DNA from 3 places in the Clostridium sp. JS66 genome. Region 1 is predicted to be linked to each of the others. Evidence: riboswitches for the same ligand, from Rfam matches in the RefSeq annotation. Region 1 holds a riboswitch; each other region holds the start of a gene.
The links. A riboswitch is a leader RNA that binds a small molecule or an ion and turns the genes downstream of it on or off. The one in region 1 is predicted to bind FMN.
Positions count from the first base shown of each region.

Region 2: another riboswitch for FMN. It lies ahead of ribD (bifunctional diaminohydroxyphosphoribosylaminopyrimidine deaminase/5-amino-6-(5-phosphoribosylamino)uracil reductase RibD); the one in region 1 lies ahead of Q6H37_RS10585 (FGGY-family carbohydrate kinase).
Region 3: another riboswitch for FMN. It lies ahead of Q6H37_RS01140 (ECF transporter S component); the one in region 1 lies ahead of Q6H37_RS10585 (FGGY-family carbohydrate kinase).

Region 1 is NZ_CP131467.1:2,237,608-2,240,895, reverse strand. Features, by position in the region: gene Q6H37_RS10585 (FGGY-family carbohydrate kinase) at 5-1,528, opposite strand; FMN riboswitch at 1,762-1,875, opposite strand; gene Q6H37_RS10580 (DHA2 family efflux MFS transporter permease subunit) at 1,935-3,288, opposite strand, start outside.
Region 2 is NZ_CP131467.1:841,109-844,396, forward strand. Features, by position in the region: gene Q6H37_RS03725 (hypothetical protein) at 1-554, opposite strand, end outside; gene Q6H37_RS03730 (5-methyltetrahydrofolate--homocysteine methyltransferase) at 655-1,290, opposite strand; FMN riboswitch at 1,426-1,544, shown strand; gene ribD (bifunctional diaminohydroxyphosphoribosylaminopyrimidine deaminase/5-amino-6-(5-phosphoribosylamino)uracil reductase RibD) at 1,739-2,851, shown strand; gene ribE (riboflavin synthase) at 2,894-3,288, shown strand, end outside.
Region 3 is NZ_CP131467.1:232,311-235,598, forward strand. Features, by position in the region: gene Q6H37_RS01135 (Tex family protein) at 1-1,108, shown strand, start outside; FMN riboswitch at 1,199-1,316, shown strand; gene Q6H37_RS01140 (ECF transporter S component) at 1,443-2,066, shown strand; gene Q6H37_RS01145 (hypothetical protein) at 2,135-3,288, shown strand, end outside.

The sequences.
Region 1 (3,288 bases):
CGTTTTACAACTTTACATTACTAGCTACATTATTTAATACATTTTTTCTAAGTTTATAATGCTCTTTATAAATTTTTGAATTATTGATATCAGGAGTATACTTATTTATGATTTTTAAGTTACCTGCAAGTGCTTTCTTTAAATCCTGTGTATCACCCACTGCATAGGAAGCAACAATACAATTTGTAAGTACAGCACCACCTGAAACTTCTAATGTAATTGCCTCACTTTGCATAATGTCTGCTTTAATTTGATTCCAAAGATGATCTCTACTTCCACCTTCAGTTATGGTAATTCTATTTATTTCAATTCCAGCATTTCTATAATCATTTGTAATTTCCATATAATCATATGCAATAGCCTCCAAAACAGATCTCCATAAGACAAATTGGTCAGTATCTAAGGTCATGTTCAAAAAACAGCCCTTAACATTTGAAAATTCTCCATATCCACCAGTTAAATATGGTAAAAAAATCACACCATTGCATCCAGGCTTAACCTTTTCCGCTCCTTCACTAAGTGCTCTATAATAACTGTCGTCATCAGATTTCTTACAAATACTATCCTTAAACCATCTCAGTGCCAAACCTCCAGTTCTAACAAATCCCCAATAAAAATATGTATTCTCCAAAGTACCACTGTTAAAAATCAATTCACTTCCCTTCTTACTTAGTTCTGGAATAATTCCATTTGTTGAAACGCAAAACATAGCACAAGTTCCAGCAACGTCCACAGCTTTATTTGCTTCAAGTATTCCACTTCCAAGCATGGACTGCATGGTGTCACCCGCTCCAGCACAAATTGGTATGCCATGAGGGCATCCAGTTTCCTCTGCAACACCTTCTGACAGAGTACCAATAACATCCCAGGGTTTTACAATTTTAGGCATATAACTTTTGTCTATTCCCAATATGTTAAGCTGCTTATCAGACCATTCCTTTTCATATACACGATATCCAAGTCCCCAACCTGACATGGTTCCCCAATCAATAAAGGCAGCACTGCTCTTTAAACCTGCAAGATTCATTAAAATATAAGGAGCATTATGAACAAATTTCTTTCCTCTTTTTTGAAATTCTTTAATATTTTCCAAAATCCATCGTGCATGTAATGCAGGAAACATACAGCTTGGATCAGCATTACCCGTTTCTCTTCCCCAAATATCAAGATCCAATTTTTTAAGGTTTTCAACATCACTTTGCGTTCTTGAATCCAGGTAGTTTATATAAGGCGTAATTGCCTTCCCATTCTCATCTATGCCAACAACTCCACAGATGATTCCATCACCCATAATTGCTTTGATTTGTCCAGGATCAATTTTTTTATCTTTCAACTGTTTTATGCACTGCTTAATTCCTAGTTTTGTAAGCAAAAAATATTCATCTGCATCCATTTCAACCCATCCTGGATGTGGATATTTTAAAGTTGTCTTATTAGATGATTTTACTATACATTTCATATTTTCATCATATACAGCTACTTTTACACTTTGAGTACCTGCATCAAAACCCAGATAATAATGTCCCATTTTTCATTTTTAGCAGGAGATATTTAAACACATAAGTCTCCCACTAAAATTCACCTCTTTTCCTTATATAAAGTATTGTGTACCTTGATATAAAGCTATATAAAACATCTATAGAGTAAAAATAAATTTCTATATACCAACTTTTTTTAACATAAAAATAACCCCTAGGTTTTCCTAGGGGTTAGTAAACACAATAAACATATTGTTAAATTTAACAATATACAATATTATTCATTCACCTTCTTTCATCCAGACTATACTGTCGGCTTCGGAATTTAACCGAATCTGCCAAATGGCTTGCGGGCTATACCGCCGATAGGGAATTTCACCCAACCCCGAAGGATACTTTATATAACTTTACCATTAATATAGCATTGTTATTTTTTCATGTCAATCATGACTTATACTAATTTCCTTTTTCCATACCCTTTGCCATTCCATCTTCTAATTGCTTACCTTCTTTTAATAAAAATGTGGGAATAACAATAATTGCTGTGATGACTGAAATGACTAACATAGTATCATTCAGTGCTTGAAGCTGAGCTTGTTTTGCAACTATTCCAAAAAGCTGACTTAATGCTCCAGCTTGAGCATCGCTTGGAGATACTCCAGATTGTACCATAACTCCCTGCAGCATTTTAAACAGGTTCATGCTATTGGGATTAAAATAATTTACCTGTTGAGATAAATTCGAATAATTGATTGTGGTTCTACTCTGCATGATACTTGTAATCAAAGTAATTCCGATAGATGTACCTACTTGCTTTACTGTATTTAAAAGTGCTGAAGCATTTGACATTACAGACTTTGGCAATGCACTAAACCCCATTGTTTGAACTGGCGCTATAAGAAACCCTACTCCAAAACCTCTTATCATTAACAGAACAGTTATAATTGTATTAGAAGTTTCCAATGTAATTTTGGACATACTGTAGCTATTTAAACCAATTAATACCAAAGCAGATATAGCAAATATCCTTGTATCCAGTTTATTCCCTATTTTTCCGTAAACCGTCATAGAAATTGCAGTTGCTATTGCTTCAGGAAAGAGTATTAAGCCTGCTTGCATAGAATCTAATCCTTTAATCTGCTGAAGAAATATAGGCATAAGAAACACACCTCCATAGAGAGCCAATAAAGCAACGTTCATAATAATGTTACTCATGCAAAAAGTGTAATTCTTTAAAAGTCTCAAATTAAGCATAGGTTCAGGGATTAGCAGTTCATTAACAACAAACATGAACATACTATAACATCCTACTATCATTATGATTATATTTTTAATATCGCTCCAATCCACATTACTTTTTCCCAGCACATAAAGAATAGCTGACATTCCAACAGCTGAAGTCACAAGACCTATGATATCAAAGTGTTGCGAAGCTTTGTGCTGTGATTCTCTAAGTATGATCATAGCTAATATTGTACTGAGTATCCCTATTGGAATATTAATGAAGAAAATAAACCTCCAATCAAGATTCTGAATGATATACCCTCCAAGAGTGGGGCCTAGAGCAGGAGCAGCCATAACACAGATACCAATAATACCCACAACCATACTCATTTCACTTTTATCAAAAGTAGTCATTAATATTGTCATACCAAGTGATATAATGAAGGCTCCTCCTACTCCTTGAGTAATTCGTGCTACTATAATAGACATTAAGTTCCATGAAATACCACACATTAATGAACCAGATGTAAATAAGATCAAAGCAATAACAAACACTTTTTTTAATCCAAATCTATCACTTAAATAT
Region 2 (3,288 bases), 1.4 Mb from region 1:
ATATAAAATTTATCATTAAGTGATACTCCTATATATTTCATAGGATCTTCTAGAATTTTGAATATTTTTCTTAATTCATCCATATTCCAATCTATAGTAGAACCAGGGTTTACTCTAGCTAAGCTGCCAGTACTAAAGTTAATTTCTATATATTTTTGTAGTTCTAAATGCACTTGTATTAAAATGGATTGACTTATATGTTCGGCTACTTTACTGATAAGTTTATCTTCCTTTGACTCACACCATTTTTGCAGTTCTATTCCAGATGTAATTATATAAGGAAAAGCTATAAGTTCATTACGTAAATTTACACTTATAACTCTGCTAAAAAACTCTTCACAACCAATTAAGGTAGAATTATGAGATTTTTTATCTATAGTACATTTTTTAAATAATGCCTTAGGCTTAGCCATTTTTTCAGCTTCAGATATGAGCTCTTTTAGTATAATAGATTGTTCCTTGCTACTAACATTTAATTCATTGTATAGCTTTGAGTATTCTATATTGAACTTTAAATCCTCCAACAAAATGCATCCATTAGTTAAAGTTTTCATAACATTCATCAACCCCTTAAATATATTTTAGTGTACATATTTAATCTGAAATAAGCATAATGCTTCGCATTTTTTAAACTGTGAAAGTTGAGTTTATGTGCTATTTCTTTCTCATACTGCACTGTTCCTTATTCTTGCATCTACTACAGTCATGGTCTATATTACTTAAAGGTTTATTTTTATCTGCGCCATAGATATAAGCCATAGATCGCAGTGATGTAAGCATAAAATCTTCGTTTACATATATATCTAGAAAATTTTTAGAATCTAGTTCATCTAAAATGTTTTTTTGGTACCGTAGAGGAATTTCACCATCTCCAGGTGCTATTCTATAACTAAGGCCTAATCCTAATTCTTTAGCCTTACTGTGTATGTGATTAAATAATTGGGAGCTTATTTCAAACAAATAGGAAGCAGCCATAGCGTCTAGTACCATTCCCTCCTTCATTTTAGCATAAGAAAAAAATTCATTTACTTTTTCAGAAATTTTATCACCAATAGTGACTAAACAGTAAAAGATATATTTATAATCTTCTATTACTTCGAAAGTAAAGTCTTTATTTTTTTCTGCTATAGTGAATATAGCAGAAGGTTGTACACATTCATATAAATTAGGTAAAAGCTTTTCATATAAAGAACTTATCTCTTCATCAGTTATAGTTTCACAATAGGATTTTAAAGTATCTATAACTTGCTGCTTATCCAATTTAAAATCAAAGTCTAGTACTACTTCCATTTTCATATACCTCCATTAATTAGCAAATACACACAAGTATATTATACACTATTTAAGTTGAAAATTTAGAATTTAATTAATAATTGACAAAATTATCAGAATGGTGTATATTAAACCTGTAATAAAACTTAATATAAAAACTTTCGGGGCAGGGTGAAATTCCCGATCGGCGGTAAAGTCCGCGAGCTGATAAGTCAGCATGAACTGGTGAGATTCCAGTACCGACAGTAAAGTCTGGATAAAAGAAAGAAAGATGCAATTTTAGTAATAAGCAATTAGTATGCTTTTAAATGTTTTGCATATAATAATCCCTGAAGGTTTCTTCAGGGATTTATTTTTTTTATAAACTATTTTAAAAGAAATTGGTAACACTTATAATCATCTACTTCAAAATTTTTAAAAATAAGTAATTAAATTGAAAATATATATTAGGAGGAAGGGGAAAGTCTTGAACGATAAGAAAAAAAATTTAGATGAATATTACATGAAAATGGCTTTAAATTTAGCATTAAAAGGACAAGGAAATGTAAATCCCAATCCTTTAGTAGGAGCAGTAATTGTCAACAATGGAAACATAGTTGGACAAGGGTACCATAAATTTTATGGAGGACCTCATGCAGAAGTATATGCTTTGAAAGAAGCTGGTGAAATGGCAAAGGGGGGAGAGCTTTATGTATCCTTAGAACCATGTTCGCATTATGGTAAAACACCTCCTTGTGCAGAAGCTGTTTTAAAGGCTGGCATTAAAAAAGTAGTAATAGCTATGAAAGATCCTAATTCCTTAGTAGCTGGAAGGGGAATAGAACTTCTAGAGAAAAATGGAGTAGAAGTAGTTGTGGGAGTTTTAGAGGAAGAAGCAAAAAAAGTAAATGAAATATTTATAAAATATATTACACAAAAAACTCCTTTTGTAATATTGAAAACGGCTATGACTTTGGATGGAAAAATAGCTACTAGAACAGGAGAATCGCAGTGGATAACAGGAGAAGAATCCAGAAAATATGTGCACATTATCAGAAACAGAGTAATGGGCATAATGGCTGGAATAGGAACTATTAAAAAGGATGATCCACTACTTACCACTAGATTTATAGAAGATGGTAAAAGCCCTACAGCTATAATTGTAGATTCTAAACTTTCAATACCTGTGCAATCAAAAATATTTACAACTTTAGATAAAAGAAAAATTATAATAGCATGTACTGAAGAATTTGATGCAAAAAAGAAAGAAGAGTTAGAACAAAAGGGGATAAAAATAATAGTAACTCCTAAAGATAATAATAGAGTAGATTTAAAATATTTGATGAAGGAATTAGGAAAAGAAGGTATAGATAGCATTCTTTTAGAAGGTGGAGGAGAACTTAATTTTTCCGCACTAGATTCTAAAATAGTAGATAAAATATTATGCTTTATAGCACCTAAAATTTTAGGAGGCGCTACAGCTAAAACTCCAGTTGAAGGTAACGGTATTGAAATTTTAAAGAATGCTGTATTAATCAATAAAATGAATTGCAAAAACGTTGGAGAAGATTTACTCATTGAAGGGTACTTTAACAATTAGAATATATAGATTAGTAATTAATACTTAAAAGGAGGTGGCTTTTTGTTTACTGGAATTATAGAAGAGGTTGGAAGAATTTTAAGTATATCTAAAGGCACAAACTCTGCACAAATTAATATAGAAGCTAAAAAGGTATTAGAAGATGTTAAGCTTGGAGACAGTATTGCTGTAAATGGAGTTTGTCTTACAGTAACAAGTTTTAAACATAATAGTTTTACTGTAGATGTTATGCCTGAAACTATGAGAAGAAGTAATTTAAATAATTTAAAAAAAGGCAGTTTAGTAAACTTGGAAAGAGCATTGGCTTTAGGTGAAAGATTAGGTGGACATATAGTTAGTGGGCATATAGATTGCACAGGAAAAGTAGTTAACATAAAGAATGAAGATATAGCTACCTGGGTTGCTGTAGAAGTTCCTGATGATGCATTAAAATATAT
Region 3 (3,288 bases), 2.0 Mb from region 1:
TGATGTAGAAGGAGCTATAAAGACACTTAAAGAATTAGTTTATAAATATGATGTAGGTGTTGTATCTTTGGGAAATGGTACTGCTAGTAGAGAGTCTGAAGAAGTTATTGTAAGATTAATAAAAGAAGTTAAAGAAGAAAAAAACAAAGAGCTCTATTATGTTATTGTGTCAGAAGCTGGAGCTTCAGTATATTCAGCATCTGAGTTAGCAGCTAAAGAGTATCCAGATATAAATGTATCCTTAAGAGGAGCTATATCCATAGGAAGAAGACTTCAAGATCCACTAGCTGAACTTGTAAAAATAGATACTAAGTCTATAGGTGTAGGACAATATCAACATGATGTCACACCTAAAAAATTAGATGAATCTTTGAAAGGTATTGTAGAGGATTGTGTAAATAGTGTAGGTGTAGATTTAAACATAGCTACGCCATCACTTTTAAGTTATATTTCAGGAGTAAATGCAACAATAGCACAGAATATTGTAAGCTATAGAGAAGAAAATGGTAAGTTCAAAGGTAGAAAGGAACTTTTAAAGGTCAAAAGATTAGGAGCTAAGGCTTTTGAGCAATGTGCAGGATTTCTAAGGGTTATGGAAAGTAAGGAACCTTTAGATAATACATCAGTTCATCCTGAATCATATGAAGCTGCTAAGGCGTTATTAACTACATTAGGATATACAATAGAAGATTTGAAAAATGTAAAATTATCAGATATAGATCAAAGAGTAGATAATATAGGTATTCAAGGATTAGCAAAAAAATTGGAAATAGGTGTTCCTACGCTTAAAGATATAATAAAGGAAATGAAGAAACCAGGAAGAGATCCAAGAGAAGAAATGCCAAAGCCTGTATTGAAAACTGGGATTATAGATATGGCTCAATTGAAACCAGGTATGCAACTTACAGGGACTGTAAGAAACGTGGCAGACTTTGGAGCTTTTGTTGATATAGGTGTTCATCAAGATGGACTTGTACACATAAGTCAGTTATCGGATAAATTTGTAAAGCATCCTTTAGATGTAGTTCAAGTTGGAGATATAGTTGAAGTAACTGTGCTTGAAGTGGATGAAAAAAGGAAAAGAATAGCATTAACTATGAAAAAATAATTATTAGCAAATAATACATTTAAATATTTTGTTATATTACTTGAATTTTAAAAAAACTTGTACTATAATATAAACATAAAAGTTAATAAAATTAGTCTTCAGGGCGGGGCGAAATTCCCCACCGGCGGTATAGCCCGCGAGCCTTAAATAGGTATGATTCGGTGTAATTCCGAAGCCGACAGTAAAGTCTGGATGGAAGAAGATAAAGTATAATGTTTATTCGCCCTGGTATTTTATATCAGGGTTTTGTTTATGCCATTATACATCTAAAAATCAAATCCCAAAGAAGATGAATTTATTTTAAGTTTTTAAATTTAATTGGAGGATGGTAAAAATGAAAAACGAAAAATTAAACAGATTGGTTAAGGTGTCTTTACTTGGGGTGATCGGATTTATACTTATGTTTATAGAGGTAGCTACACCATTATTTCCAAGTTTTTTGAAAATCGATATAAGCGATTTACCAGCTTTAGTAGGAGCTTTTGCATTAGGACCTGTAGCAGGTATATCTATAGAATTTTTGAAGAATTTGCTTCATGGTTTATTTGTTGGAGGAACAGCTTTTATAGGAGAATTAGCAAACTTTGCAGTAGGATCAATTTTGGTAGTAGTAGCTGGATATATTTATAATAAAAATAAAAGTAGAAGAACAGCTATATTTGGTTTAGCTGTAGGAACAGTTGCAATGTCATTAGCAGCTAGTGTTTTAAATTACTTCATATTATTGCCTTTATATGAAACAGTGCTTCATTTCCCTATAAGTGCTATAGTAGCAATGGGAAATAAGATAAATCCAAATATAAAAGACCTAAATAGTTTTGTAGTTTTAGCTATCATGCCTTTTAACTTGATTAAAGGAATAATATTATCTTGTTTAACATTTGTTATGTATAAAAGTGTATCGCCAATTCTTCATGAAGAAAAAAGAAGTAAAACACAACTTGCAAAGAATAATTAATATAAAAAATCCAGGTAACTCTGGATTTTTTTTTACTTACATACGATAATAAAAAAGAGGTGAATACTATGGCAGGTATATGGAATATAAATAGTACCTATAATGTTAATACCAAGAGAATGTTTAGCAAATTATCCTTTGAAGTTGGACAGAATTTTGCAGCTAGAATTATGAATTTAGATAAATTAACAGGAGAAGTTTTATTAAAGCTTTTAGATGGATGGCAATTTTCAGCAAAGCTTCAAAATGGTGTAGATATATTACCACAAGGTTTGATGAGATTTCAAGTAGAAGGTTTTGAAGATGGAAAACTTCAATTAAAAATACTAAATCCTGATAATAAAAAAAGCAACACAGAAGAGGATTCTATAGATTTTTTATTGAAAAGTAAAAGTATTAATGTAGATAAAGAAGACTATCCTCTTTTAAATAGAATGATAAAACATGAGATGCCTTTAACAAAAGAAAATATATCAAATATGAAAACTATAGTAGATTTTATGGGTAAGATAAAGCAGAATCCAGAAGAGGAAAATGCATTTATAGGTAAGTATATGCAGAGTAAAAATGTACTTCCAGATAGTCTTAAAGGTCAAGAAATTAAAGATACATTAAAAAGTTTTTTTAATGAATTAAAGAACCTTTCAGAAGAGGATATACTTATTTTTGCAGAGAATAACATTGATTTGACAGAAGATAACATTAAAAGTTTTAATGATATGTTTAAGGGATCAGGAAATTTATATAAGGAAATTAAAAATATAGAACAGCAGGTTTTAAAGAATAATGCGCAAAAGCAACCTGATGAAAATGTAAAAAGTGAAAAAATTTATATTAACGCTGAACAAGAAAAACAAATAGTAGGGGATAATGTTGAAAACATAACATACAAAGAAGATACTAATTATACAAATACAATTGAAAATCAAGGCGAAAATATAAATAGTGATAAAAGTATAAGCGATAACAAAAATTTAGTTAATAGTGATGTAAAAAGTAAAGGAGAAAATTTAGAAAATAGTAATGTTGCAATTAAAACAGAAAACAAAGTTGAAGATAAAAGTACAACTGAGGGTAAGGATACTATAACAAATAAAGAAATAGAAACAGGTGAAACCATTGAAAAGGAAATTAAGAATTATGTAAGTAAAAATAATACTATTGATAAAGAAAAAATTGTGGATAACATTGCAAAGGCTATAAAAGATCAAATAAGTGAGAA